2 regions of the Undibacterium sp. TC4M20W genome follow, and region 1 is predicted to be linked to the other one. Evidence: riboswitches for the same ligand, from Rfam matches in the RefSeq annotation. Region 1 holds a riboswitch; the other holds the start of a gene.

Region 1 (15,527 bases):
GATTACGGTCACCATAGACATTGTCTGCACGGCCAACCGGTGCAAAGTATTTATTTTTGCGCAGCGAAGCTACAGGGTAAGCTGCCACTTCACGGCTGTAAGCATGTGGCCAGTCATTGGCGATCAATACTTCTGCCGTGTGTGGTGCATGTTTCAGCGGATTGTCCTTGGCATCAAATTCACCACTGGCTACCTTGGCGATTTCTTCACGGATGCTGATCATGGCATCAATGAAGCGATCGAGTTCAGCCTGAGATTCGCTTTCTGTCGGTTCTATCATCAAAGTACCAGGCACAGGGAAGCTCATGGTCGGTGCGTGGAAACCAAAGTCGATGAGGCGTTTGGCCACGTCTTCATTGGAAATGCCAGTCGCATCTGTCAATGGACGCAGATCCAGGATGCACTCATGCGCAACCAGACCATCATGACCACTGTACAGTACAGGGTAATGCGGGGCCAGGCGTTTGGCGATGTAGTTCGCTGCCAGGATCGCGGTTTCTGTCGCTGCCTTCAAGCCTTCTGCACCCATCATCGCGATGTACATCCACGAGATAGGCAAGATACTGGCAGAGCCAAATGGTGCTGCACTAACAGCAGAAATGCCATCTTCACCACGGACATAACCAGTGGATTTCTGGTTAGGCAGGAACTTCGCCAGATGTGCACCAACTGCAACCGGGCCTACACCTGGGCCGCCACCACCGTGAGGGATACAGAAAGTCTTGTGCAGGTTCAGATGGCTGACATCGCCACCGAACTTGCCTGGTGCTGCTACACCAACCAGCGCATTCATGTTGGCACCGTCGACATAGACTTGGCCACCATGGCTATGCACGATTTCGCACAATTGCTGTATACCCTCTTCAAACACACCATGCGTGGATGGATAAGTCACCATCGCTGCTGCCAGGTTGGCACTGTGTTTTTCTGCCTTGGCTTGCAGGTCAGCGAGGTCAACGTTGCCCTTGTCATCGCAGGCCACCACGACCACGTCCATACCTACCATGCTGGCAGATGCTGGATTGGTGCCGTGAGCAGAAGATGGAATCAGGCAGATATTGCGGTGTGCTTCACCACGCGAAGCATGGTAAGCCTGGATCACCAGCAAGCCTGCGTATTCACCTTGTGAACCGGCATTTGGTTGCAGGGATACAGCGTCATAGCCAGTTGCAGCGCACAGCATGGCTTCCAGCTGGTCGATCATTTCGCGGTAACCGATGGTCTGGTCATTTGGCGCGAACGGATGGATGCTGGAGAATTCTGGCCATGTCACGGGTATCATTTCGCTGGTGGCATTGAGTTTCATTGTGCATGAACCCAGGGGTATCATGGTGCGGTCCAGCGCCAGGTCCTTGTCAGCCAGGCTGCGCAGGTAACGCAGCATTTCATGTTCTGCGTGATAGCGATTGAAAGTTGGGTGTGTCAGGTAAGTCGTGCCACGTGTCAGCGCTGCCGGGTAAGCATCATTGACGCCAGCTTCTATCGCTGCAAAATCTGGTGCTGTAGCTACGCCGCTGGCCTTGGCAAAAATCGCCCACAGCGCTTCAACATCAGCACGTGTGACTGTTTCATCCAGAGACACGCCAACTTGCGTTGCGCTGATCTGGCGCAGGTTGTAGCCAGCAGCCTCGGCGGCCTGGTGATAGGCAGCCGCATTGGCGACATTGACTGTCAACGTGTCAAAGTAAGTCGTGTTGGCGATAGCCAGGCCTTGTTGTTTCAGGCCGCCAGCCAGAACACCCGTCAGACGGTGTACGCGCAAGGCGATCTGGCGCAAGCCTGCAGGGCCGTGATAAACAGCATACATGGAGGCAATCACTGCCAGCAATACTTGTGCGGTACAGATATTCGATGTGGCTTTTTCGCGGCGGATATGTTGCTCGCGTGTTTGCAGGGCCAGGCGATAAGCCTTGTTGCCTTGTGCATCAACCGTCACGCCAACCAGACGGCCAGGCATGCTGCGTTTGAATGCATCGCGCGTACCCATGTAACCCGCGTGCGGGCCACCAAAGCCCAGTGGTACGCCAAAGCGCTGGCTGTTACCAACGACAACGTCGGCGCCCCACTCGCCTGGTGAAGCGATCAGTGTCAGTGCCAGCAGATCAGCAGCAGCGATGACCATAGCGCCCTTGGCATGCAAGGCTGCCGCGTATTCGCGGTAATCCACGATGGAACCATCAACACCAGGGTATTGCAACAGGACGCCAAAGCAATCATTGTCCAGCGCTTCATTGCCAGCGCATGTGCGTACTTCTATGCCCAGCGGCTTGGCGCGGGTTTCTATGATTTCGCGGGTTTGTGGCAAAACATCGGCAGCGACATAAAACACATTGGATTTGGATTTGCCTACGCGCTGTATCAACGTCATGGCTTCAGCCGCAGCCGTGCCTTCATCCAGCATGGAGGCATTGGCGATGTCCATGCCAGTCAGGTCAGTGATGACTTGCTGGAAGTTCAGGATGGCTTCCAGACGGCCCTGGGAAATCTCTGGCTGATATGGTGTGTAAGCGGTATACCAGGCAGGGTTTTCAAAAATATTGCGCAGGATCACGCCAGGCGTATGCGTATTGTAATAACCCTGACCGATCAAGGACTTCAGTACACGGTTTTTTGACGCCAGTGCCTTCAATGTAGCCAGTGCTTCCTGTTCGGACTTGGCTTCTGTGAATTGCGCCAGTGGCAGCACATCGTGACGGCGGATATTGGCCGGGACGATGGCATCTATCAGGGCTGTGCGGTCAGCATAGCCCAGGGTTTTCAGCATGGCGGCTTGTTCTGCTTCAGAAGGGCCGATATGGCGAGCGATGAAAGCGTCATGCGCTTCCAGTTGGGTCAGTGAAGGACGGGTCATGGTATATGGGGTACAGAAGAGTAACGTGGAATATCAGGTGTAGCTATGCGGAGTAAACCGCAACAGGCAAATCCATATTAAAAGAGGCAGCCACAGGGCCACCTCTTTCAACTACATAATCAAGCGATGTTCTTGGCGTAAGCTTCAGCATTCATCAAGGCATCAACATCAGCAATATTGGCTGGTTTCAGTTTGAACAGCCATGCAGCAAATGCATCAGCATTGATGGATTCTGGCGCATCGGCCAGTTCTTCATTGATGGCCACAACTTCGCCAGTCACTGGTGCATAGATGTCGCCAGCTGCCTTGACGGATTCAACCACTGCGCAATCCTTGCCAGCTTCGAGTGCTGTGCCAACTTTAGGCAGATCAACGAAAACGATATCGCCCAATGCATCCTGAGCGAATTCAGTAATGCCGACAGTGATCGTGCCGTCTGCTTCTGTGCGTACCCATTCGTGGGATGTCGTGTATTTCAGGTCTGCTGGTACGTTCATGATGGGCTCCAGTTAAATAAATTGTTTTAAATAATAATGAGTGGCTAATCAATAGTAGTCAGTACTGTTACGCCGTACCGACTGCAGATCAAATTATACGGCCAGGATTTTGCCATTACGGACAAAAGGCAGTTTGACAACAGATGCTGCCAATTGCTTGTCACGGATAACAACATGCACAGTATCGCCTATCGACGCGCCCATAGGCAAACGTGCCAGCGCAATTGCCTGTTCCATGGTGGGGCTGAAAGTACCACTGGTGATTTCGCCCTCACCTTGCGCGCAGACGACTTTTTGATGGGCGCGCAGGATGCCGCCTTTTTCACGAAGGATCAGGCCCAGGAACTGGGTGTTCTGTCCTTGTGTTTGCAGCGCTTGCTTGCCGACGAAATCACGTTCACTGACCAGGTCTATGGTCCAGGCCAGACCAGCATCGAGCGGGTTGACTGTTTCGTCCATGTCCTGGCCATACAGATTCATGCCAGCTTCCAGACGCAGAGTATCACGCGCACCGAGGCCAGCAGGTTTGACACCGGCAGCGACCAGGGCATTCCAGAAATCAGTGACGCGATCGGCAGACACTGCAATTTCAAAACCATCTTCGCCGGTATAACCAGTGCGTGCCACCATGACTTCACCAAAGGAAGTATCAGCGACGATGACTGCGTTAAAAGGTTTGATTTCTGCACTGGCTGCCTTGGCTTCTGGCAAGACTTCCCATGCCTTGGCACGGGCGTTAGGTCCCTGCACTGCCACCAGGGCAAAAGCGTTAGCACCATCACGGCGCTGGGTAATGGTCAGGCCGCTGTTGGTTTCTGCATTGCGGGCATTCATCCAGGCAATGTCTTTTTCTGCCGTGCCGGCATTGACGACCAGGCGGAACCAGTGTTCGCTGAAGAAATAAATGATGAGGTCGTCGATGACCGTGCCCTCAGGTTTCAGCATGCAGGAATACAGGGCCTTGCCCGCGACCTGCAATTTATCAACATTATTCGCCACCAGGCCACGCAGGAAACTGCGTACATTCTCGCCCTGCAGATCAACGACACACATATGGGATACATCAAACATGCCGCAATCAGTGCGCACTGCATGATGTTCTTCGATTTGGGAACCATAGTTGACGGGCATGTCCCAGCCGCCAAAATCAACCATTTTTGCACCAGCCGCACGATGGGCTGCATTGAGGGGAGTTGCCTTGAGTGATGTCGCTGCTTGCGTCATGAGTGCCTCATTACCAGATTGCCAGATTGAAGGGACGAACAAACGCACGCCGACGAATAAACGCCGCATGCGCTGAAATCGCATACCCCTCTGTCCTGGTACCTGAGAGATTACGGGAGCCATGTATGTTTGCTGCCCGCGCGCACCTTCGGTGGGTAGTCCGGCGAATATTCATGAAAATAAACGTATCTGCCGCTACCGCTCTCCAGAGTTGGGGCAACTTTTAACTACCCCGTTGATCGGTCCTTTGTGCCTGAGAGTTTTTTGGGTATTAGCCCCTTCGGCGGTAACTTTCGTCACGCTCTCCCGATCAAGTAGCGCGATTATATAAGGCTTGCAAGGGCTTGGATAGTTGAGCGTGGAAATATTTACATAAAAGCCTATGGAATAGTTAAAAAATGATTAAAACGACAAGTGGCGACAAATATAGCAAGTTTGCGAGCCATAAAACCACTTATAAAAATTACGTAAAACTTACACGAAACTTACTATGAAAGTCTGACAAACAAAACCGCATTCAACCAGACCACTATCCGTTTTGACGTTCATCTCTGTATTAATTTGTAACTATTGTTTGGAGAGGAAACAATCACGAGAATGATCAGCATCCCTTGTTACTCTAGCCTCGCATTTTATTTCTATAGTGCAAATATTCGCTTCACCAAATTGAAAGCCAACCCAGATTTCTTGGTTCAAAAGAGATCAGTTGCGCAGATGTTTTGGTAAGCGATTTTTTTTAACCAGCGAAACAAAAACCCGGAGGGAAAATGAATAACAAGAAATTGAAATTGATCGCCTTTGCCATCATTGCGGCATCTGGCAGTGCAGGGAATGTTTTTGCAGCAGACTGGCCCTCGGGCTTTTCTAAATGCGCCGATGAAGGCGGCACCTGCAAAGTAGGCGACAAAGCACTGCAGGTATCATTTGGATTGAAAGATAAATGGGTCATCAAATCCCTGTCGGGCAATGTCAGTTGTACAGCTGCCACCTTTGGCGTGGCAGCAACTGCCGACACCAAAGAAAAATGTGCCGTTGGCCCAGCTGGCACGCCAGATACTGGCGGCGGCAGTGGCTCAAATGATGGCTCAGGTTCAGGCACGGGCTCAGGAACCGCGCCAGCCGGACACAGCGGCGGCTTTGCCGGGCTGGTCACTGGTGGTGGCACAGTTACAGCAGTAACAGTCACTACTGCGGCACAAATGCAGGCAACGCTGGATGCGTACAATGGCACTGGTGGCCTGGTGATACGCTATAACGGTACTTTTGATTTCCGTACTATTCCTGACGCCTGCACTCAATGGAAAAAAGCCAAAGGCGCGATAGTCGAAATCAAGAATAAAGGCAATGTCACGATAGAAGGCAGCAATGGCTCGGCAGCTAATTTTGGCATCGCCGTTAAGGGTGGCGCAAGCAATGTGATCATCCGCAATATGACCATAGGCCTGCTGCCTGGTTCTATCGATGCCATAGGCATTGAAGGCCAGAGCGGCAAATTCCCTGGCTATGTCTGGATAGACCACAACACCCTGTTCAGCTCACTTGCCGAATGCCCTGGCGCGGGTGACCTGGAGTTTGATGGCCTGGTGGATAACAAGGCAGGTGCGCATCACATCACCTACTCTTATAACTACATCCATGATCATCACAAAGTAGGCCTGATCGGTTCCAGCGACAGCGATGCAAGTGACCGCTACATCACTTTCCATCACAATTATTATAAAAACGTAGGCTCACGCCTGCCGCTGCAGCGTGGTGGTTATACCCATATTTATAATAATCTGTATAGCGATATCAAAACCTCGGGCATCAATGTGCGCATGCAGGGCTATTCACTGATCGAAAGCAATTACTTCGAAAACTCACAAAACCCCGTCACCTCACGCGACAGTGATGTGCTTGGTTATTGGGAATTGCGCAACAATAATATCAAGACGCCTGCCGACTTCAACACTTATGGCATCAATTGGGTAGCGAGTGACTCCAAGCCCAGTCGTGATGCCACAGACTGGGTAACGACATCGCATTTACCAGTTGGCATACCGTATAGCTATACACCAGATGCACCTGCCTGCCTCAAGCAAAAACTGCCTGCGTTCGCGGGTGCTGGCACTTCTCTGGCAAAACTGAGTTGTAAATGAATCTGACTATATCTTGATTGAGTCTGATTGAGTCTGATTAAGTCTGATTGAGTGAGCACCTACTGGGCGGCAATCATGCCGTCCAGTTTTTGCCTAATCATGACGACGATGCTCCTGATTGAGTAAAGGAAGATAAAGCGTAGCCGCACCTCGCCCAGTATAAAATTCTTTCAACTGCCTCAGTTCTGAAAGATAGCGACTCCAGAATGAATTCCATTTCTTGATTTTCCTGGGAGAAGGCACACGCAGCTTCCAGTGCACACGAATGCTCTCCTTGCCACAATGCGGGCAAAAAAAGGCCGGGATATTTTGATCCTTGCGCTGCAACTTCTTACAGTCAAGACAGGCAAAAATACTATTACTCATTATTTTAAAAACCCGTCAAAAAAGATTTCAAATAGTATTGTTGAGGTTTTTGATTTCCTTCATTATTTCGCTCTTAATGTCAGCGTACTAGTAGCGTGAGCAGCAACATCCTTCTCACTCAAATACTGCGGCACATAAGTCCCAGCCGCAAAGCCTTTGGCCTGATCATTGTAATGCACATCAAACAACACCCCGCTCTGCCCTACCGGGTTGATACCTAAAGCTTTTGAGGCATCGGCAAAATCGATCAGGCGCCGTGTAGATGGGCCATATACCACATCCCATGGTGCAGGGCCTATTGCTGCCGCCAGGTTATTCGGCACTTCACGCCCGCCAGCAACTTCAAACGGGCCGATGTTGAATATTTTGTCCAGCGGTTTTTGTTGAGAAAGCGGATGTTTGTGTGTCAGGGTGTGTGCCTTGGCCCAGGTCCATTGCTTGCTATCTGCGCCAAAAGTTTTTTGTAAATGTGCAATGCTGTCGCGCCAGGCCAGTGCCAGGATATCGTCGCGAGTTTCTACCGATGCTGTTGAGCGATTATCCCACCAAGGAGAATTCGCGTCTGCAAGCAGGCGTGGCAAAGCATCATCGAGGGCGCGGGTGCGCAAGAGATTTTTGAATTGCACTTCGCCCACTTCATCGGCCATTGCCGCATAAATGATCTGGTACAGCAATTGGCTGAAGATGGTGGGTGCTATGCTATTCGCCTGGTAACTGCCATCCCATTTCTCCAGTTGTTCCAGCAGTCGCTTGCCATCTGCATCCTTTACTTGCTTGCGCAAAATCGGCAATATGGATGGCAAAATCTGCGCGGCATAAGCTGTCTTGTTATCAAGCTGCAGCGCCTGGCTGTTTTTGGTATTCCACTTGATACCAGGTTGCGACAACAAGGCTTCCAGCCTGCGGGCGCGTTCGTTCAAGTTGTAATAACCGGGGATGGCAAAATCAGCGGATGGCAAAGGTTGCTGATTGGCTGACACGATGTAACCACGGGCAGGATTGACTTCATGCGGGTTATCAGCAAAATCAGTAAAGCCAGGCTTGTCAGCTTCTGCAGTGCTGCCATCAAGGATGAAAGCCGGATTCACATCAGCTGGCCGATTGACCAGCTTCGCCGCCGCCCACCAGGCGATATCGCCTTGCGCATTCGCCCACACCACATTCAAACCAGGTGCATGGATATTGCTGGCAGCATGGGCTGCAATGTCTTTGGTGCCAGCACGGTTCAATTCATAAAATGCATCGAGCACAGGGTTTTCAGTTTCCAGAAATGCCCACCACATGGCGATGGGTTTGGCCGTCATATCGTCACCCCAGGCCTGACGGAAGGCATCGCTGATGATGGGGCCATGAGGAGATGTCCGTAATTGCAGCTTAACTGCTGTTGCGCCTTTGACCTTGATAACTTCTTCGCGGCTTTGCATATCCACCCATTGCCCTTTGATCCAGATTTGATTGGGATTTTGCGGGTTGATTTTTTCAGCGATAAAATCAACATCATCATTCTGGAACATGGTCAACGTCCATCCAAAGTTCTGGTTATGGCCGAGTAAAGCGAAGGGATTGAGCGCCTGATGGTGACCATATAATTCAAAGCCCGGCATTTTGAGATGGGCTTCATACCAGACTGCGGGTGCCGAGTAAGCGATGTGCGGATCACCTGCGAGCAGGGGTTTGCCACTGGCAGTATTTTTGCCAGCGACTACCCAGGCATTGCTGCCCTCGAACTGTGGCAAGCCAAATTCTTCCATGACTTGCTGGCTCGTCGTTGCGATGCGGTTCATCCTGTTCCAGTCTGTCGCGCTCAATTGCAAGGGTTTGATGACACCTTCGGGATGCCAGGAAAAATCAAAAATGCGCAAATAATCTGCACCCAGCTTGTCACGTATCTGCGTCAATACTGGTTCAGAGCGAAAAGCCGCTGCAAAGCTATAGGCCATGTAACCGGATACAGCAACTGTATCTTCTGCAGTGAATGGCCGCTTGGGTATGCCCAGCAATTCAAATTCCAGTGGCACTGCGTGGGTAGCCTGATACTGGTTGATACCATCGAGATAGGCATTCAGGGCTTTGACTGCGGGGGAATTTTTGTCGAGTCTGGCCGCATAATCAGCTGCATGGTTGCGCAAACCCAGGGTGCGGAACAGGCGGTCAGTATCCAGCAGTTTGGGGCCAAGTATTTCAGAGAGCTCCCCTTTAGCGAGGCGGCGCACCATTTCCATTTGAAACAGCCGGTCCTGCGCATGCACATAACCCAGGGCACGATATAAATCTGCTTCGTTTTTCGCTTCTATATGCGGCACACCGCGCTCGTCATATTGCACCGTCACTTCGGCTTGCAAACCCGTGATCACCTGATTGCCTGAACGCTGCACACGCTTGCCATACAGATGGACAGCGGCTGCGGTGATAGTGATCAACAGCAGGCCAAACAATACAAGCAGACTCCATTTCAGCAGGCGTTTCATTCGTTCGCTTTCAATGTGGCATAGTAATCAGATTCTACACTCAGTCGCAAGAATCACGCTGAGAGCGGGCTGCCATTAATATTATCAATAATTTATCATCAGAAAAAGAGCCTCATAGACTATTGATTTTGGCTCACCTATCATCATCTATACGTTTTGCTATTTGCTTAGCCCACGCTTGCCCACTATTCTGGACTGCGCATGACCACTTCCCCACCAACACCCACCTCCACTGCTGATATTTCCCAGCGTAGCAGTTTCCAGACGCTTAAAGGCTTGCTGCCCTTTCTCACACCATACAAGATGCAATTTGTCTTGGCAGGTATTGCCTTGCTTGTCGCTGCCGGTGCCACATTGGCAATACCTTATGCTTTTCGCCAGATGATAGACCTGGGTTTTGGTGCTGGCGACCGCAATATCAAACATGTAGATCTGACCTTCATTGCCTTGTTTGGCGTAGCCTGTGTGCTGGGCATCGCGACGGCAGCCAGGTTTTACATGGTGTCGTGGCTGGGTGAAAGAGTGACGGCAGATATACGCAATGCGGTGTATTCGCATGTGGTCACGCAAAGCCCGGAATTTTTTGAAACCACGCAAACCGGTGAAGTACTGTCGCGCCTGACTACGGATACCACGCTGATACAAACCGTCGTAGGGACCAGCATCTCCATGGCTTTGCGTAACTTTCTGCTTTTCCTGGGCGGCCTGGTGATGTTGTTTATCACCAGCCCTAAACTGTCATCCATCATCATTGTCATGCTGGCGGTGGTGGTCTTGCCCATCATCCTGTTTGGACGTCGTGTACGTACGTTGTCGCGCGATTCGCAAGACAGGATTGCTGATGCATCGGCAATCGCTGGTGAAATCTTGAATGCCATGCCGACTGTACAGGCATTCACCCATGAGCACATAGAAGCGAAACGTTTCTCTGGTACGGTGGAAGGCGCGTTCAGCACTGCCATGCGCCGCATACGTGCCCGCTCGCTACTGACTGTCATGGCCATCCTGTTGATCTTTGGAGCTATCGTGTTTGTATTGTGGCTGGGTGCGCATGCAGTCATGCAAGGCCGTATGAGTGGCGGTGAACTGGGTCAGTTTATTTTGTATGCCTCCATCGTCGCGGGTGCTGTTGGGGCACTGTCTGAAGTCATGGGCGATGCCCAGCGTGCCGCCGGTGCAACCGAGCGCCTGCTGGAATTGATCGAGGTCAAATCACCGATACAAAATCCAGCACAGGCACTGAGCTTGCCTACCCGCGCCGAGCATGACCCAAGGGGTGCCGCACTGTCATTGCAGGGCCTAGAATTTCACTATCCTTCGCGCCCCAATACTGCCGCCTTGCTGAATCTGAACCTGGATATACAACCTGGTGAAACTGTCGCTATCGTTGGCTCTTCCGGCGCGGGCAAGACCACCTTGTTCCAGATGTTGTTGCGTTTTTATGACCCTCAACAAGGCCGGATCACTCTTGACGGTATTAATATCCGCGAACTGAATTTGCATGAACTGCGTGGCGCGATAGGTGTAGTACCTCAGGATACCGTCATCTTCTCAGCCAATGCCATGGAAAACATACGCTATGGCCGCGCCGATGCCAGTGATGCAGAAGTGATAGCAGCAGCAAAAATGGCAGCAGCGCATGAGTTCATAGAAAGACTACCTGAAGGCTATCAGTCCTTCCTTGGTGAGCGTGGTGTACGCCTGTCCGGTGGACAAAAGCAAAGGATAGCCATTGCCCGCGCCCTGCTGAAAAACCCGCCATTGCTATTGCTGGATGAAGCCACCAGCGCGCTGGATGCAGAGTCAGAACGCCTGGTGCAAGGCGCACTGGAAGTGGCCATGCAGGGACGCACTACCCTGATCATTGCGCACAGGTTGGCCACGGTACAGCGTGCCAACCGTATTATCGTCATGGAGCATGGCCGTATTGTGGAAACCGGCACTCATTCTTCGCTGGTAGAGCAAGGTGGGGTTTATGCAAAACTGGCGGCATTGCAATTTGATCTGCATAGAAACGAAGACTAAAAATCCAGGCAGGCTGTTGCATGGCTTTACAACAGCCCTGTCCTGTAGATTATATATATCAGGCAGATGTTTGTTCCAGGCTAGCAGCAACCGCCTGCAAAATACGCTGAGAAAATCCTTCATCTTCCGCCACGCGCGCCAGCACAACTGCCCCCACCATACTGGCTAAAGCCAGCATGGCCTTGTCTTCTCTTTTTTCTTTCGTGTCACCAGGCAGTAAATCCGTCAACACTGCCATTAAATCCCGCGCGCCTTTGTCGGCAACTTTGCGTACAGTGTCGTTTTGCCTGGCCATATCTGACCCGAGAGCCGCCAGGGCACAACCCCTGCCTGGCTTATCCCTGTGCGCAGGAGACAGATAATCATTGGCGATGCGCGACAAGGCAGTGTCTGGGGATTCTGTCTGCCACTTCTTCCACCGCTCTGCCGAACGCCCCAGACTCAATGCGCAAGTTTGCGCAATCAGGTCTTCTTTGGAAGAAAAATTTCCATAAAAACCACCATGGGTCAAGCCTGCCCCTTTCATCAGATCAACTACACTGACACCGTCATAGCCGTGCTCGCGGAATAGCTGTGAAGCTACATCAAGGATGCGCTGGCGATTTTCATTAGCCTGCTCTCTGCTCACTTTCATGGCACCACTCCATTAATAATTTCTCTTGACATCATAGATTATAAACGTAATATATACAATCATGATGATCATCATTTAAATTAAGTCCGCCCTTTCATTCACGGAAAACAATATGGATACCAGGAACAATCTATTGCACAAATATCCAGCCATCTGGCTGGTGCTATTGGGTACTGCTGGCACTTTTGCTCTGACCATGGGGGCACGGCAAAGCATGGGGCTGTTTTTAAGCCCCATGAATACTGCCACTGGCCTGGGTGTAGGCAATATCAGCCTGGCTTTCGCCTTTGGGCAATTGTGGTGGGGTCTGACGCAGCCATTTGCGGGGGCCTTTGCTGACAAAATGGGCGCTGGCCGTGTCTTGTGTGTAGGTATCATTCTGGTGGCCGTGGGCACTTTCATCACGCCGCTGATGACAACAACGGCTGGCCTGATCTTTGCCATAGGCATGCTGGCGGCAGGTGGTGCAGGCATGGCCGGGCCAGCGGTGTTGATGGCAACTGCCACCCGCATGATCCCGGCAGAAAAGCGTGGCATCGCTACCGGCATCGTCAATGCGGGTGGATCTTTTGGCCAGTTTTTGATGGCACCAATCGCCATCACGCTCATGGGTTTGTATGGCTGGAATAATGCAATGCAGATCATGGGCATTCTGGTTTTGCTGGCCCTGCCCGCGGCCTATCTGTTGCGCGGCAAACCTGTACAGGCCGCCAGTACAGGACAGGCACCGGTCAGCACATCCAAAGCAATCGCTATCGCCCTGAAAAACCCCAGTTACCTGATGCTGGCGGCAGGCTTTTTTGTGTGCGGCTTCCATGTGGCTTTTCTTGCCACCCATTTGCCTGGCGTGATCAGCCTGTGTGGCTTGCCTGCAGAGTTTGGTGGCTGGGCGCTGGCCATGCTGGGCCTGTTCAACATCATAGGCAGCATCTCCATGGGCTGGGCCGTTGGCAAGTGGCGCATGAAGTCACTACTGTCCTTGCTATATGCGACACGTGCACTGGCCGTCATCCTGTTTTTGCTGGCACCTAAAACTGGTGCCGTTGTACTGGTGTTTGCTGCAGTGATGGGGCTGACTTTCTTGTCCACTGTGCCGCCGACTGCTGGCCTGGTTGCCAAGTTGTTTGGACCTGCCAATATGGCCAGCCTGTTTGGCATCGTCATGCTGACGCATCAGATCGGTGGATTCCTCGGTGTCTGGCTGGGCGGGAAAGTGCTGGAGGCAAATGGCAACTTCAATTTGCTATGGTATATCGATATCACGCTGGCAGTGGGCGCAGCCCTGATACATTTGCCCATACAGGAAAAACAATTGCGACTGCAGGCGGCTTGAACCGCACTGCAGCCATCATGAAAGCAGGCCTTATTTAGTTTACTTAGTTTATTTAGTAGCTGAATAAACCTGCTTGCCTGCCACCCAGGTTTGCAAGACCTTGATCTTGTAAATATCGGTGGCAGGCATGTTCAACATATCCTGATCGATAAGGATAAAGTCTGCCCACTTGCCTGCCTCCAGCGTGCCCAGCGTATTTTCCTGGTGCGCGGCGTAGGCAGCATCAACAGTAAAGCAGCGTAAGGCTTCCTGCACCGTCATTGCTTGGTTGGCGTACCAGCCTTGCGCAGGTTTGCCTGCCATGTCCTGACGCGTAACCGCTGCATGCACACCCCAGAATGGATTGGGCGATTCTATAGGGAAATCAGAACCACAGGCTATACGTGAACCCTGCTGCAAGAAGCTGCGCCAGGCATAAGCGCCCTTGATGCGCTCAGACCCTACCCTGTCCTCAGCCATATTCATATCAGATGTCGCATGGGTGGGTTGCATGGAAGGCAAGATACTCAGTTGCTTGAAGCGTGGAATATCATCCAAAGCGACGACCTGGGCATGCTCTATGCGGTGACGCAGGCTGGCAGATGCTGATGCTGGCAAGCGGGCAAAGCCATCCAGTATCTGGCGGTTACCGGCATCGCCTATCGCATGCACATTCACCTGATAACCTTTGCTAGCGGCTTTTTCTATCATCGCGTACATCTCGTCAGCAGTCTTGAACAGCAGACCATGGGTATGCGGTGCATCTGAATACGGCGCCATCAAGGCCGCGCCACGGCTGCCGAGTGCGCCATCAGCAAACAGTTTTACCGCTCGCAGGGAGTAAAAATCACGTCCATAGGTCAGCAAAGGACCTTGTTGCGACACTTTATCGAAAAAACCATCGGTACCACGCACCATGCCATAGATGCGCGTCGTCAATTTGCCCTGATCTGCATATTCTCGGAATAATTGATCGGCAGATTCCGAAACCCCCGCATCATGCACGCTGGTGACGCCGACCTTGGCCAACTCCTGCAAAGCCAGGTCCAGGGCCGCTCTTTGCTCGGCATTCGACGCAGGCGGTACCACCTTATCGACCAGGCGCATGGCCGCATCAACGAGTATGCCGGTAGGCTTTCCCTGGGCATCTTTTTCTATCTTGCCACCAGCAGGGTCAGGCGTATTTTCTGTAATGCCTGCCAGTTGCAAGGCTTTGCTATTGGCCCAACCGGCATGACCATCTACCCGTGACAACCAGACCGGGCGGTCTTTGACGACTGCATCTATCTCTTGCGCAGTGGGAAAGCGACCCAGCTTCCAGTTCGCCTGATTCCACTCACCACCCATGATCCACTGGCTCAAAGGAAAGCGGCTTGCATAATCAGCAATAGTCTTTTGCGCATCTGCGAGATTGGCGGTAGTGCGCAAACTGAGTTGCATCTGGCTTGCCCCCAGACTCAATACATGACCATGTGCATCTATCATGCCTGGCAACAAGGTTTTACCACCGCCATCGATATGCCTGGCCCCGGGTAATCTGGTGACCAGCTCTTTCGCTTTACCAACCCCTGTCACTTTGCCTGCATCATCAAAAGCCAGCGATTCAAAGTGCTGTAGCTTTCCCTCTTGATTCAGAGTGTAGCCCCGGACGTTATCGATAATCGTGTCGGCCGCTGCGAGACCTGCGCTCATGTTGGCAATTGCCAATATCAAGGGTTTCAATGTGCTTTGCATAGACCACGTCCAGATTGAATAGATACGTCGATGAGGATGTGTATTGTATTTCAATATTCTTTGGCAACAAGGGTTTTAACGCCGCCCCTATATTTCCTTGTCATATAAATTAAAACCGGAAATCAGCGCCAGTAAAATTATGATAAAAGACGGAATTAGAGATATATAAATGCATGTAAAGCGACATTAGATGGTATTTACAGATTTTCCACTGAGGAAAAAGTAAAATCTGAAGGAGCCCCCATGTAACAGATGTAAAACATGTCATTCAGCTGACA
Region 2 (15,527 bases), on a different contig from region 1:
GCAAAAATCAGAAGCTATTCGATAGTATTCTGACGGTTCAGCGTCTCCAGATACATCAATTTCAAGAAGCATTTTAGCCACTGCACCCAGCTTTTTTGTAATCAGATCCCATTCATTTTGATCAAATTCGTCAAATATTTTGGGGACATAATTAGGTTCTGCATATATGATTAAATATCCCTCTTTAAGTGGTACAAAGAATTCATAAACATCTTTAGCTATTGCTCGAACCTCCTCTCCTCCACGCTCAAGCATAAACGCTCTTAGCTCTTCATATGGAACAGACTCAGCTACTATTAAGTATGCAGTTGAACTCATAGAAATTCCTTAATCGCCAGCTAATCGTAATTGCGCACAGGAAAGGATGAGCAGAACATAATCGCTCGCCAAGTTGGCAATGCATCAATATCAGACCTGTGAAGCAGCAATTGCTGTAATTCAAGCAATTTTTCCAATCCTTCCTTTTTGCTTTTACACCCTTTTGCCTTATGCATTTCCAGCGCTCGAATATGACGGGCATTAAAGCCGATATCCGCTTTTTTCAACATCTCCTTTCTCAACAGCGAAACAAATCCAGTCATCGGATACCGGGCAAGTATGGCTGCATACCAAAGCCGTAATTCAGAAAATCTTTCAACAGAAAAACAAAGAGCAATTACTTTTTGTAGCAACTCTTTGTCTTTTACGCCTCTTCGAACTACTCGCAAGCCTAATGCCCACGTTGTTGCTCGCGGGCTAATAAGTAATGCATTGATGAGTTCCCATGCATCCCCCATTTCCAATTTGGACAAAAAACTGACCACCGAATTTTCGAAAGAAGAGTCCATCCTACCAGAAGGTATCTGTGCCAATATATCGGGCAAGAACGTAAAAGAATTAATGGATGTAGCCATGATCTGCTAGCTTAAATTTTGGTACGATTAGAAGAGCGTATTTTCCCGTGGGATTGATAATGTATGAATGCCAGATTTAACCTCACCCTTTCAGAAATAATTCATCTCTCTTGCTTTTTAAATGAGGTTATTGTAGTCATAAAAGTATTCCTCCATCTCCTCAGCAGTCCAAATGTGACCATCAAGGCGATCGACTGTTATGCTGCCACCAGTTGAATCACTCTGGTTCGACTCGTTGTTTAGATAGTAACTAAGAAACATTGGATAATGAATATCCCCAATACGCTGCCTGGAGGTTACATTCATACCCAAAGGAGTTGCGTACTGCTGTGCGAGCGCATTCACTTCCTCAAAGCTCAGTAAATCCTGGTCCCGATATTTAACAGGTATATTCCAAGAACGAACTCTATTGTTTCTTAAATGAGTAACAATTGCCACTCCGGTTAATCGTCGAATATTCATATGTAAATACCCAACGTATGTTGAATTTACATCGAAGACTAAGTCGCTTTGGAAAATTTTTAACTGGTTTAAATAGAATGAATCTCCAGCAATTTTATCCAGCAAATAAATATCACAATTTTTCATATGACTAGCTTCTTAAGTCGTTCAAATCAACATACTTTGACTCATGGAGAATCAATGCCCTCTTAATCCCGTGGCATCAAGTTTAAGGTAAATTCGAGTTGTTGTACTGCCTGTGACCCAACCAGCGTCTTCTTTGAAAATGTATGAGTGAAGACTGAAAAGATTTACTGAATTTCCCTCTGAATTGACACTGTCGCAGAGGGATAAGCCGGGCGCTGTCGTTACCCGCGCAGCTCTTCTATCAACTCAATAATCTCTTTGCCATAACTCTCTAGCTTCTTGTCACCGACACCGGAGATGGCCCGCAAAGCGGGCAGGGTGGCGGGTTGCTGGCGGGCGATTTCGCGCAGGGTGGCGTCGGGGAAGATGACATAGGCGGGCACATTGTGGGTGCGAGCAGTTTCTACGCGCCACCAGCGCAGTTTGTCAAAGACGGTCTGTGCTGTGCTGTCTAGGTCAGACTCAGCAAAGTCCTTGGCGGACTGGCGTTTGTGTTTGACGGCTTTTTCAGCTTTTTTGTACTGGCGTAGCTGGACCTTGATCTCGCCGCGTAATACGGCGCGGGATGCTTCGGTCAGTTTTAGCGAGCTATAGTTTTCATAATCGACGGCAACCAGGCCGAGGGCGATCAACTGGCGCAACAAGGCACGCCATTCAGCTTCGCTCTTGTCCGAGCCTATGCCGTAGGTAGAGAGTTTTTCATGCCGCCATTGCTGCACACGCTCGGTATCAATGCCGCGCAGGATGTCGATGACATGGCCAGCGGCGAAACGCTGATCTACACGATAGACTGTGGACAGGATTTTTTGCGCAGCCACACTGCCATCAAATGAACTGGGCGGGCTGATGCAGGTATCGCAATTGCCGCAGGGCTGTGCGGCCTGGCCGAAATATTCCAGTATATGGGTGCGGCGGCAGTTCAGGGTTTCGCACAGGGCCAGCATGGCTTCGAGCTTGACGCTTTGCACACGCTTGAAGGTTTCATTGGCTTCTGACTCGTCGATCATGCGGCGCTGCTGTACCACATCCTGCAAGCCATACGCCATCCAGGCATTGGCGCTGGCACCATCGCGGCCAGCACGGCCAGTTTCCTGGTAATAGCCTTCTATGCTTTTTGGTAAATCCAGATGGGCGACAAAGCGCACGTCGGGTTTGTCTATGCCCATGCCAAAGGCAATGGTGGCGCACATGACGATGCCATCTTCGCGCAGGAAGCGCGCCTGGTTGCGGCTGCGGTCAGTCAACTCCATACCGGCATGATAGGGCAAGGAGTTAATACCGTTTTCGTTCAAAAATTCAGCCGTTTCTTCGACCTTTTTGCGCGACAGGCAATACACGATGCCCGCATCACCACTGTGCTGGGCCGTGATGAAGTCCAGCAATTGCTTGCGGCCATTGGCTTTTTCAACGATCTGGTAGCGGATATTCGGGCGGTCGAAAGACGACACGAACTGCATCGCGTTTTCGAGTTGCAACCTGTGGATGATTTCATCGCGGGTTTGCTGGTCAGCCGTTGCTGTCAGGGCAATTCGCGGGACGTTAGGGAAACGCTCATGCAGTGCTGATAGCTTGATGTATTCAGGGCGGAAATCATGACCCCATTGCGAAACGCAATGCGCCTCGTCAATCGCAAACAGGGCGATGTTGACAACTTGCAGAAGTTCCAGGCAGCGTTGGGTCAGCAGGCGTTCTGGGGCGATATACACCAGATCGATATCGCCTTCGCGCATTTTCTTTTCTACTGCCAGGATTTCATCAAAGCTTTGAGTGGAATTCAAAAAGGCAGCACGTACACCTACCTCGGCCAGAGCATCAACCTGGTCTTGCATGAGAGCGATCAGGGGCGACACGACGATGCCCACGCCACTGCGCAGCAGGGCCGGTATCTGGTAGCACAGAGATTTACCGCCGCCCGTAGGCATCAGCACCAGGGCATCGCCGCCATTGACAACGTGTTCAACGATTTGCCCTTGCTGGGAGCGGAAAGCCGGGTAGCCAAATACGGTCTGCAATACGTGCAGGGCCTGATCTACCGTATTACTGCCGGTATTTGTATGCGTATAGCCCGCGGTCACTGCTGTAGTTACTGCTGTCGTCACTGCGGTACTTACCTCTGTCGTCACTTCAGTTGTCACCAATCAGTCTGCCCAGGTAATCACGCCAGTGTAGGCGGTAATCAGGATCATGATACCAAAGGCGATACGGTACCAGGCAAACACATTGAAATTATGCGAGCTGATATAACGCAGCAACCAGCGCACGCAAAAGAATGCCGAGATAAAGGCGGCAACCGTACCCAGGCTGAACATGGGCAAGTCTGCCATCGACAAATCTTCACGCGCCTTGTACAGCGAATACACGGTGGCACCCAGCAGCGTAGGTATCGCCAGGAAGAACGAAAATTCAGTGGCCGCCTTGCGCGACAGGCCAAACAGCATGCCGCCTATGATGGTCGCACCAGAACGGCTGGTCCCGGGGATCAGGGCCAGCGATTGCGCCAGGCCTATCTTCAAAGCATCGAGCAGGCTCATGTCATCAACAGTTTGTATGCGCGCATGGCTGCTGTCGTGAGCGTCAGCACCTGCCTGCCTGCGTTCCACCAGCAGGATGATGACGCCGCCTATGATAAACGCAAGAGCAACCGGCACCGGTGCAAACAGGACAGCCTTGATTTTTTTGGAGAACAGCAAGCCCAGTACGGCTGCTGGCAAGAAGGCGACGATGAGGTTTAGCGCAAACTTGCGGGCTTTGGGATCATTGCCCAGGCCGCCTACGACACTGGCTATCTTGGCACGGTATTCCCAGCACACTGCAAAAATTGCACCGGCCTGTATGACGATCTCAAATACTTTTTGTTTCTCGCCGGTGAAATTCAGCAAACTGCCTGTCAGTATCAGGTGGCCGGTGGAGGAGATGGGCAAGAATTCCGTCAAGCCTTCGACGATACCCATGATGATGACTTTGACGGCGAGTAGTAGATCCATAAAAACACAAAAATAAGGAAGTTTTAGTCGGGACGAAGCTTAGCATGTCGCCTGTCACACCTGCTTGAAAATTTACTCCTGAGTGCCAATGCTCAAGTGCAATTGTTTGCAGTATGACTATGCCTGAGCATTTGCCAGATGGCAGCAGCCTGCACCAAAAGTACCGTATTTTAGTACTTTGCCTAATTTCATTGTCACTAAAATGAAGCATCGCGATACTTCGACTTGTTTAATGATGATGGCTTGATACCGCATGTCCCTGCAACCCAAACGATATACCACATTTTGCCAGTATGGCCGCGCTGCCAGCCTGCACGCGCTTGTGGTGTTGAGTTTGATTCTTGGCCTGAGTGCCTGTAGCACAACGACCATGCCAGCCCCGCCAGCCCAGGCCACGGCAGGTCTGGACGGCGGCGCAGATACTGTATTGACGGAATACCGCAGTAACCAGGTTGAAGTCACGCTGGTGCGGCAACAGTATGTCTGGCGCTTGCCAGACGCCAACCAGCATCTGGCGCAGTTTGCTCACCACATCCAGGTAGATGGCACTGTGCCCACCCGTTTGCAGGAATTTATCGTCACCTATAGCAAAGCCCAGCATCTGCCGCGCAACGCGCCTGCGGACAGTGCCCTAATGAGCGCGAGCCTGCGTGACCAGGTGCAGATCAGCAGGAATGGCAGCTTCATGGTGAGCGAAAGCATATCGCCGGTGTTTACTGGTGAGCAAAGTTACCGCCGCCTGGAAGCGGCCAGTCTCAAGGTTGGTAATGAAACCTATGTGCTGACCGTGGCCAATGGCTTTTTACACAAGCCCATGTGGCTGGCGATATTCGCGGCAGATGGCAACCCCGTCTATCGCATAGGTCTGCCTCACGGGCACTGGCAATTGACGGAGCATGCCGACGGTATTTCCATTGTCGATACCTCGGGTTCTGGCAGGCGTTTGCTGATCAGGCCTGAGCATTAATGAAGAGCAAGCCAGGTGCGGCACGCATGCGTTTTGCCCTGTTTGTTTGCTTATGTATGAATTTGAGTGGCTGTTTTATTGCGCTACCTGTCGTTGGCGGAGGAATTGCCGGGGCTGGACAGGACAGGGCAGGACAGCGATGCAGTCAAGGCAGAAGCCTGGAATTACCCTGAATTTAAGGAGAAAGATGTGCAAACCGAAATCACCCAGCAAGTAAATAACAAGACACGCACTGACCGCAATAATTATTTTGCCGACTTTGCCGACTATGTGCATGTGCGCCGCAATACACCTACCAGAATGGGTTCGTTTGAATTCAATTTTGTACGCTCTGGCACTGACAATGGCGTACTGATACAGGTTTATCATGATGGCCTGCGCATTATGCTGGAACGCATACCTTCCGCCTTTTACATGGGTGAGTTGCAAGCCAGCGAAGTACAGATAGGCGGGCGCGACTACCTTTTGCTCGCGGCCAATTCCCGCACCAGTACCCAGCGCATGTGGTTTGGCATCTACCGGCCGGATGGCAGCAAGCTGTATGCCGCCAGCCTGGAGCAGTCAGTCGTGCGCGTTAATCAAAATGATGACGGCATCTCACTGTTCTTTTTGAGTGGAGACTCCATGCGCATCAAGATTTGATCGCAAGGATAGAGGGGTTTGCAAAAAAACTGGTAGCAAGAAATTTAATTTCCCAGACCAGGCCAGCAAATTTGCTGAAGTCGCAATTTGCTGGACTGGATATTCTGTAATTAAAACTCTTCCCAATCCTGTTCAGCGGCTTTTGCTTTTCTTTGCGGTATCTGGCGGATTTGTGCTCTGGCTGCATTTGCCGCATTACCAGGTTTGACTGCGGCCCTGGCAATGACTGGCTTGCGTCCTGCATTCACGGGGCGGCCAGTTTGCACGGCAGGATTTTGCGCCTGCTCCATGATGTGGAACTGTGACACCAGCTCAGACAATTTGCCTGACTGCTCGCGCATGCTCTCTGCTGCTGCGGCGGCTTCTTCCACCAGGGCGGCATTTTGCTGGGTCATCTCGTCCATCTGCGTGACGGCCAGGTTCACTTGTTCGATACCGGCACTTTGTTCCTGGCTGGCCGCGGTGATTTCACTCATGATGTCGGCCACATGCTGGACGCTGGAGACGATGTCTGTCATGGTCTGGCCAGCAGTATCAACCAGCCTGCTGCCATGTTCGACCTTACCCACCGAGTCATCAATAAGGTGTTTGATTTCTTTGGCGGCAGATGCGCTGCGTTGCGCAAGGTTACGCACCTCGGTCGCCACCACCGCAAAACCACGGCCTTGTTCACCGGCGCGGGCTGCTTCAACGGCGGCGTTCAGGGCCAGGATATTGGTCTGGAAGGCGATGCCGTCAATGACAGAAATAATATCGACAATCTTGCGTGAGCTTTCTTTGATCGAGCCCATGGTCTCTACCACCTGACCAACTACTTCACCACCCTTGACAGCCACGCCGGATGCCGAGATCACCAGTTGATTGGCCTGGCGCGCATTGTCGGCATTTTGTCTGACGGTGGATGTCAGCTCTTCCATCGATGAAGCGGTTTCTTCGAGTGAGCTGGCTTGTGATTCTGTGCGGGATGACAGGTCAGCATTGCCAGAAGCAATTTCTGCCGCTGCCACATTGATGGTCTCGGTGCCATGGCGCACATTACCGATAACACTGCTGAGGCCAGTGTTGATGCCATTGATGGCATGCATCATCTTGCCGATCTCATCATTCAGTTTGATCTCCAGGGTTTCACTCAAATCACCCTGAGCCATTTTCTCAGCAACTGCCGTGGCCCTGGACAGCGGCCTGGTAATCGAAATCGTCATCAGCCAGGCGCAGGCGACTGACAGCATCGCGGCAACCACAGAAAGCACGATCAGCAGTATGCGGCTGGTTTGATAGGTTTGCTGGATTTCAGCCGACATTTCGTCTATCTGCTTGCGTTGCAGACTCAGCATTTCTTCTATTTTTTTGACATATAGTGCCGCCGCAGGAATGAAGCCTTTTTCCAGCGCCTCATTGGCCTCATCGACCTTGCCATCTTTTTTAAGGGTAACCACGGTATTGCGGGTGCTCAGGTAGGCCTGGCGTTGCTCGCCGATTTCTTTAAAGAGGGCGACTTCGTCAGCGCTTTTCATATGCTCGGCAATACCTTTTTGCAGCAAGCCAGAGACACGGGTAGATTCTTCCTGTTCTGCTGCAAAGAAGGTCGCCAGTGAGGGGTCGCTGCTTCTCGCAATGGCTGTCGTGCGGCGTACGCCCGTGTGGATATTGCGGTACCAGTCACTGACCAGACGCTCGGTTGCCAGCGGGTCTTTCAATAAATCGTCTGCCGCGGCGGCCACGGTATTTAGCTTGATGATGGCAACCAGGGTCGTTACAAAGAACAGGGCGAGTATGAGGGTAAAACCGATACCTAAGCGCTTGCCCACCGAGAGGTGTTTAAAAAGAGAGATCATAGATTTTCAATTTGTTGTCATAAGACAAATGGAAAATGCAGACCTCTATGCGAACGCATATTGCGATGCCTGGCCTGCATCAGGAAGACAGGAAATTGACTTTCCATATGGCAATTATACTTGGAAGTAATAAGCTAATTGTATAAAGCTTGTACAATTTTAATGCAAATTTCTATAACAATTGTTGCATCTGCCATAGCCAAATCTTATGTCCGGGCATTGGCAAGTATGTAGATGGCAGCGCATTTGTTAAGTGCAGTCTAGATCAAAATTTACAAATAAGCATCCCGGATTTTGCTTACTGTGGCTTTTTATGACTTAGCAAATAAACCAGTATGGCCTTTTGTACTGGCAGGAGCAGGTTCTTTTGCCGGTAGCCAGTAAAGCCTGCATAACTGACGGGGTCAAAGGCAATTTCCCTGCCTATGGAAAATGGTGGCGTTGGCAACAAATGCGGCATGCCCATCTGTTCAAGATGCCCGGTAGTTAATGACCAGTCTGCATTTGCATAGCTCTCAGGCCAGCCATCGGTGATGACGATATCAAAGCTGGATTCAATCGATGAGGCATAGCTGACGTTTGGTTTTGCTTCATGAAAGGCAGCCTCACACAACTGCGTGACCTGAAAGCCCATGACCACCGCCAACTCATGCCAGGACCGCATGACATTGGTAGGCGGGCCCCACAGGCATATTCTCGCCTGCTGTATCGGTGCAATTGCCTGATTTACATAATAAGCATCTGTCAATACCTCGCATGGGTGACCCTGGCTGGACAGCGCATTGACGACAGGGCGGCAGCTATTGTTTGCAAAGTCCGCCAGGCGCTCATGATTGCGTTCGCGTATGACATAGATGTCGTAAAAGTCATCGAGATAGGCGGCCAGGTCTGTGGTTCTCTCTGCTGTCTTCAGCACATTGGGCAATTCAACAAAGCGCAGGCCCAGTTCCTGGAAAGCCTGTATGAAGCTGGTGCGGGTGCGTATGCCATTGCCCTCAAACGACCATGCAACCCGCCCCTGGATATGCATGTCCTGGCGTTCTGCCAGCTCCCAGATGCTGGCAATCTCTTTAGCAGTTAAGTCAGATATGTGAATGATGCTCATACTTCTTTGTTTTATGAAATGGACGGAGCAGTTGCAAGTTCAAGCTGTGTCAGAAAAAACATGGCTTGTTCACGTCTGTCCCCACACATTTCCACCGAAGCCCGCAAGCCTGAGCAAACTGCAGGGCGGCTGGCCAGACCAAAAATTTTGCATCCCCAATTTTCATCCAGTTGTATGCAGGGCACGCCCGCGGGTTTGCCGTCCGGCATGCCAGGTATAGGGCTGGTGATGGATGGCGCGATACAGCAGGCGGCGCAATGGGGGCGGCAGGAAAAAGAAGTACTCATGCGCGCATTGTAAAGTATGCGGGCAGTTACTCGCGATAAGTATGTAATTTCAGTATTTCTGCCACACGCGGTCTGGTGTGTTTTTCTATTGGACTTTCATGAGGAAGGTCATGCGGATGATGGTATTCACCTGAATCGAAAGCAAGAAAAATAGAAAATGCAGGCTCTGGGGTATTGATTTCAGTATCGAAAAAAGGCGCAGTTGTCATGATGTTGAACAGATGATTCATCACGGCATCGCAGTCTTCATAAGCATAGCGCTGCTCATGAAATCCCCGGGCTACCTCGAGAGAAAACTGATTAAAAAACAATTCATGACTGATTCTTGCTTTACTGCAATGTAAAAGTATTTCGTCTGCTGTTGGCTTATCTTCTTGTGTGGTCGAAGATTCGACCAAAGCTTTGATACTCATATCGATTTGGTGTTTAAAAATTGCCTGATTTGGAATTGACAGGCGATGTCAATAGTCGGTAATTGAGGCGCTGATTATGTTCCAGTATATGTTGTTATCTGAATCACAGTCAAAATATGTTCCTGTGGTTTGCCTTGAACCGTGTTGAGTTCTGGACTGGAGGTGGTGTTCCCTGCACCCCCAGTCAATTTACTGCATCAGTATTTCAAATCAGTGTTTTAAACCAGTATTTAAACATCACCCACTGATATTCACGCGCTGCGTATGCGTCCATTGATGATCATAGTCGGACACGGCAGAGCCATAAGTCCGGTAGGTTTTGCCTTCGCCTGGCCATGGGTTCATGATGTAGATATAGTTGGTGCCGTTATACACCTCATAGCCGGTACCAACCATGATATGGCCGCCGCCATTGGTCCAGCCATAGCGGATCACGAAAGGGCGGTTGGCATTGATGTCGTTGACTACCGTGTTCCATGACGATGCATAGTTATAGGCAGTATTTGGCACACCCCAATGCGCCAGGATGTTTTGCACGCTGCCGCCACTGCCATACATGGAGTTGGGCTGGTTGGCGTTGCTGTTCCAGTTAAAGTTGGTATTGCCGCAGGCGTAATTCAGGCCATAAGCCCAGTTCACGATCTGGCACTGGCTGGGATTTTGATTATAAAAACTCAGCAAGGCCTTGCTGCTGCCTGCCCAGCACCACTGGCTGTGTTCTTGCGTGACCAGCGGTACATTCAATGCACGGTATTGCGCGTAAGCGCTGGGTATGCCCAGCATTGCTCCCAAGACGAATATGAGCTTTAACATATTTTTTTTCATGATATCTCCGTATTTATTGTAGGTATATTCAGTTGGATTCTGGCTTAGCGAAAGCTGTCAATATTGCGCTTGACGCTGATGCGCAAAGGCTCAAGGATGTCGCTTTGCTCCAGCAAACCATTGTTGGCAGATTGTGTGCCGAGTTTTTCGCTGCGCTGTTGCAGCAGCAAATTCTGGCGGGCGGCTTGCAAGGGTGCAAAGCGGGCACGGGCATCGGTAGGCGAGACTACTTCCAGAAAATCTGACATGGCCTGATATACTCGGATGAAGCGCAGGTTGGAACGTGTGCTGTTGCCATGCACTGCAATCGCCGCATCGACATCCTTGGCCAGTACTGCGCCACCATATGAAGTCACACCCCAGCGCCCGTTGTTTTGCCGCAGGGTTGCCAGGCCTATTGGCGTGTCGTTGAGGGTGATCACAAAGCGCCATTCGCCAGTCGCTTTTGCCATGCTGCGCAAATCACCACGGCCTGTCATGACGTCTTGCGGCGGCAGGCTATAGACTGGAAAGCCATAGCCTATCTTCGCATCCTTGAGGTCTTGCACATCATTGACTTCAAGCGGGAATTCAGACGGCAGGGTGCCGCCGCGACGCTGTACATTGAATTGCACAAACTCGGCAAAATCGCGTTGTGCGGCAGCGCTGACCAGACGTGCCTGATCAGTTGTCCCGCCAATATCGCTGGCCAGATTTTGTGCCAATAATGCAGGGCTGGCGACAGCGCAACTGATGCTGACAATCAAAGCAGCCAGAGTGGACTTTTTGAATCTTGAAACAGGGTGAAAATGCATGATGATTTACTCCTTGGTTGGTTTGTGACTTGGTTAAGACAATAGCTCGCCCATTCAAGCGGACTGGGCAGCTTGAAACATGGCATGGTTGACATGCCGGACAACATTCCCGCGCAAACGGGAATAGGGGATCCGCTTATAGAGCAGCTCAGAACTCTATAACCAGAATTTTTATGAAAAAGAAATTGCGCTGGTCAGCGTCAACAATGAATATGACTACACTGCGGTCGTATATCGTGAGAGTGCAAAAGGCCTGTGGTGATTGAGGTGATTGTGATGATACTGAGATCATCTTTGTAGCAAGGGCCGTCAAGGCTGGCGGCTTGCTGAGTGTCGCTCATGTTTTTGAACTCGGTTTTGCAATCAGTGTAAAACCCGGTTTTATAGATGGACAGCGCGCAGGCGGCCGCCATCGCGGTGACAGTGTCACCGTTCAAATGGATGAATTTCATGGTAAGCAGACTCCAGACGTCAAAGGGATTTCCGTGCGCAGTTACGCAACGGATACCCCCTCTGTCCTGGACCTGAGAGATTTCGCCTGCGGCCATTGGTAAGGCTGCAATGCTTGCTCCTTCGGTGTGCTGGGTGACGCAATCCAGCCGCTCTTCAGAGTTTGACAACAATAACGGTCCTTTTGCCTGAGAGTTTCCGGGGTGGTTGCTCCTTCGGCGCTGTCACTATCTTTCTTTGACAGTCTCTCCCGATATTGTTTTGAGTGTTGTGCTCAACCTGTTGTACAAGTTGTAGAAATGAGCATAGTGCACACCTTACTCTTTTGCAAATTGTTTTTATGAAATTCAAGTATTTATTTTCTGATGTTGCGCAATTCAAAAAAGGCGGTGTTTAGCACGCAAAAAAATCTCTGTTCATGACAGCACTACGCTGGCGGCAGTGATCAGTTAAAATCTGTATTGCTCCTTCAAGAAAAATTTCCACAGTGCAATTGTCCCGGTATCTGATTCAAATTATTGTCCCTTACTCACTCATGGCCAGTCTGTGCATGCTGGGAGCGTGCGCCCGTAATGAGTCAGTGCAAACGCTGGAGCAGCGTGATCTCATGCGCCTGGTCTTCAAGGGCTGGGACATCAATGACGACAAAGACATCATCAGGACACCGCAGTTAAAGGCCGAATTGCCGGCGTCTATTCCCACGACGACCCAACTGGCATTGCGCATGCATGCCCTGCACGTGCAAAAGCTTGATGCAGATACGGCTGTCCTGCTGGTCAAGGGTGAGCCTCTGGCATCGGGTTTGCCCAACCTGATTTCCGCCTACTGGTTCAAACGCCGTGGCGAAGCCTGGTCACTGACCAACCGTCAGGACGTGGTTGAATGGCTGGCTGCCAACGGTCGCATCAGCAAGACCAGTGTGGTGGAATTATTCCCCGGTGACTTTGCCATGGCAATAGAACATAGTCATGTAGAGAAAAACGAAGTGCATGTGTGGCTGCGTTTGTTGCGCATAGAAGCAGACAAGATCACCCCATTGTTTGATAAAGACCAGGATGTCGATCTGGTCAAGCATGTAGAGAGTGGCCCTGAATGTGAAAGCATGATGCGCCCCGGCAAGGGCAAGCACCCACGCCTGCACCTGCATGAAAATGAACAAGACCCATCACATTGCTATGACTATCTTGCGAAGTGGGAACTAGCCCCCGGCATTGCCACACCCGGCCCGCTCATCGTCGAATTTGCAGGTAAAACTTACGGGTACCGCCAGATCAGCCGGATGACCGACAGTGCGGGCGAGCGCACCAACACCTATGACTTCGTCATCACCGCACAAAAGGGCAAGAAGAAGCTGGTGTTTGATGCCGATACGCAGAAGTATGTCGTGGCAAATGACAAGCCGGTCAAAGCCAAATAAGCGCAGTGAATCTCAGTGAAATTTAAGGGCGACCTGCTGCCACCCATGTAATCAATTCATCCAACGCAGCCTTCGCCTTGACGGCTTCATCATGATTGATCATCGCCGCTACTATCCATTGCTGGTCATTGATATCCCTGACATAACCTGCAATCGCCACCACATCTTTCAAGGTACCGGTCTTGATGCGCGCGCGCAATTCTGCTGGCCCACCTTTGAGGCGACGGCGCATGGTGCCATCCATGGAGGCAACCGGCAGGCTGCTGGCAAATTCGGCATACCAGTTGCTGCGAGCAGCCGCCTGCAATAAACCAGCCATTTGTTGTGGGCTGATACGTTCAATTCGTGAAAGGCCGGAACCATTTTCCAGCACCAGCCCGGCATCATTGATACCCTGCCTGAACAACCATTGCCTGATACGTGCGTCTGCTGCCTGCAGGTTGGTCATGCCCTGCTTGTTGGCGGATTCTGCGCCCAGAGTCAGGTACAGCATACGCGCCATGACATTGTCAGACTGCTTGTTGATGATGCGCAGGATGTCTGCCAGGGGCTCTGACTGGCGCTCTGCCAGCACGGTGGCTGAGGCGGGTGTTTTGCCATCGCGCACTTCACCCTGCCAGGTACCACCCATTTCCTGCCACAGCGCGCGTATCAGATGCGCGAGATACTGGTTACGGTCAAGTATGTTGATATTGTTCGTGATCTTGCAGCGCTTGGGGAAGCCGCCACTGAGTGTGATCTCCAGGCCCGCTTTGGTGGTCTGACGTAGCGGCTTTTTACTGGCTGGCGCGTTTGGATTATCTACCTCTGGATCATCCGCCATATTATTGACAGTGTCTATCACAGGTGGCTGCCATTCAGTCTCCCAGGCAGAGCAGGACAGTTCATTGAAGTGCAGGTGATTGACAAGTTTGACCTTGTCCAGCGGGGTGTTCAGGCGTGCCTCTATCTTGTCAGTCGTTGATTCCAGGGAGATGCTGCTGAGGTTGCTGTTGACCAGCAGTGCATCAGGTATGACATTGTAATAAGCATCGGGGAACTCATCGAATTGCGCTGCACCTATGTCTGGCCGCTCAGGCTGGAAATAACTGCGGTCAAGAATAATATCTCCACGCAGGCGGCGCAAGCCCTGATTGCGCAGGCTACGCAACATGCTGCCCAGTTTTTCTATCGTCAGGCTGGGTTCACCACCACCGCGTATGTACAAGTTGCCAGTGTAGATATCTTTCTTGTTGCTCTTATTATCAGCGAGTATCTGTGTCTTCCAGCGAAAGGTCGGTCCCAGTTCTTCCAGCCCTACGATAGTCGTCACCAGCTTCATCGCCGATGCCGGGTTCATGGGCCGGTCTGCCGCTTGCATCAACACTGGTTGGCCGCCACTGGCAGGCATGACAATTGCGCTGAATGCCTGGATTGGCACATTGGTCCTGTTGATTGCAGCCTCTACCGAGGGAGGCAGTATGGCCTGTGCGAAAGCAAAAGCAGGTAGCAGGGGCAAAACTAAGAACAGACCGGCAGGAGATAGGCGCATAAATACGGTAGTGATGACATTAGGCCATATTGTAGAGCAGGCAAGAAAGGGAAACAGTAAAGCGTTCTTTTTACGCAATGAAAATTTGTTTGCGCCACATATCTTCTGGTTATTTGCCGACCTTGATCTACACTGCTAAAGACAAAAACCAGGCATTAATGTTGATTGAAACCCAAGAAAGCAGCTTTGCCAGCGTAATATTGCTTAATCAACATTCAATTAATACTGGGTTACAGCAGCAAATACGACATAAGCCCTTGATTTCCTTTATAATTTCGCCCTTTCCCTGTCACTGGCCATCACCATGAGCTTGCTTGTCAACCAGACCGAACTTTTATCGCCCGCCAAAACTGTAGAGATAGGCCGCGAAGCGATCTTGCATGGTGCTGATGCTGTGTATATCGGTGGCCCTTCGTTTGGTGCGCGTCACAATGCCAGTAATGAGATCAGCGAGATCGCCAGCCTGGTCGAATTTGCCCATCGCTATCATGCGCGCATCTTCGTGACCATGAATACCATCCTGCATGATTCAGAACTGGAACCTGCACGCAAGCAAATACGCCAACTGTACGATGCAGGTGTCGATGCCCTCATCGTGCAAGACATGGGCATACTCGAACTTGATATCCCGCCTATCCAGCTGCATGCCAGCACACAGTGCGATATCCGTGGTGTGGAAAAAGCCAAGTTCCTGGGCGATGTAGGTTTCTCGCAATTGGTGCTTGCGCGTGAACTGACGATCAAACAGATACAGGCGATCAAGGCACAGGTTGCCACGCCGCTTGAATACTTTGTC

Evidence for each region. A riboswitch is a leader RNA that binds a small molecule or an ion and turns the genes downstream of it on or off. The one in region 1 is predicted to bind glycine.
Region 2: it holds a riboswitch for glycine, as region 1 does, so the genes downstream of both, ACO0LL_RS14245 (hypothetical protein) here and gcvT (glycine cleavage system aminomethyltransferase GcvT) in region 1, are expected to answer to the same signal.

The regions. Positions count from the first base shown of each region.
Region 1 is NZ_JBMPPI010000005.1:253,683-269,209, forward strand. Features, by position in the region: gene gcvP (aminomethyl-transferring glycine dehydrogenase) at 1-2,851, opposite strand, end outside; gene gcvH (glycine cleavage system protein GcvH) at 2,971-3,348, opposite strand; gene gcvT (glycine cleavage system aminomethyltransferase GcvT) at 3,442-4,572, opposite strand; glycine riboswitch at 4,653-4,791, opposite strand; glycine riboswitch at 4,803-4,891, opposite strand; gene ACO0LL_RS09270 (pectate lyase family protein) at 5,340-6,710, shown strand; gene ACO0LL_RS09275 (hypothetical protein) at 6,804-7,076, opposite strand; gene ACO0LL_RS09280 (penicillin acylase family protein) at 7,139-9,544, opposite strand; gene ACO0LL_RS09285 (ABC transporter transmembrane domain-containing protein) at 9,746-11,569, shown strand; gene ACO0LL_RS09290 (TetR/AcrR family transcriptional regulator) at 11,628-12,203, opposite strand; gene ACO0LL_RS09295 (MFS transporter) at 12,316-13,536, shown strand; gene ACO0LL_RS09300 (amidohydrolase) at 13,585-15,249, opposite strand.
Region 2 is NZ_JBMPPI010000010.1:45,981-61,507, forward strand. Features, by position in the region: gene ACO0LL_RS14180 (hypothetical protein) at 1-318, opposite strand, end outside; gene ACO0LL_RS14185 (hypothetical protein) at 339-893, opposite strand; gene ACO0LL_RS14190 (hypothetical protein) at 1,011-1,481, opposite strand; gene recQ (DNA helicase RecQ) at 1,703-3,556, opposite strand; gene ACO0LL_RS14200 (undecaprenyl-diphosphate phosphatase) at 3,620-4,465, opposite strand; gene ACO0LL_RS14205 (hypothetical protein) at 4,719-5,432, shown strand; gene ACO0LL_RS14210 (hypothetical protein) at 5,499-6,074, shown strand; gene ACO0LL_RS14215 (methyl-accepting chemotaxis protein) at 6,185-7,909, opposite strand; gene ACO0LL_RS14220 (ornithine carbamoyltransferase) at 8,208-9,014, opposite strand; gene ACO0LL_RS14225 (YkgJ family cysteine cluster protein) at 9,026-9,301, opposite strand; gene ACO0LL_RS14230 (hypothetical protein) at 9,328-9,714, opposite strand; gene ACO0LL_RS14235 (C39 family peptidase) at 9,952-10,539, opposite strand; gene ACO0LL_RS14240 (hypothetical protein) at 10,584-11,333, opposite strand; gene ACO0LL_RS14245 (hypothetical protein) at 11,534-11,785, opposite strand; glycine riboswitch at 11,950-12,046, opposite strand; gene ACO0LL_RS14250 (hypothetical protein) at 12,319-13,200, shown strand; gene dacB (D-alanyl-D-alanine carboxypeptidase/D-alanyl-D-alanine endopeptidase) at 13,223-14,620, opposite strand; gene ACO0LL_RS14260 (peptidase U32 family protein) at 15,036-15,527, shown strand, end outside.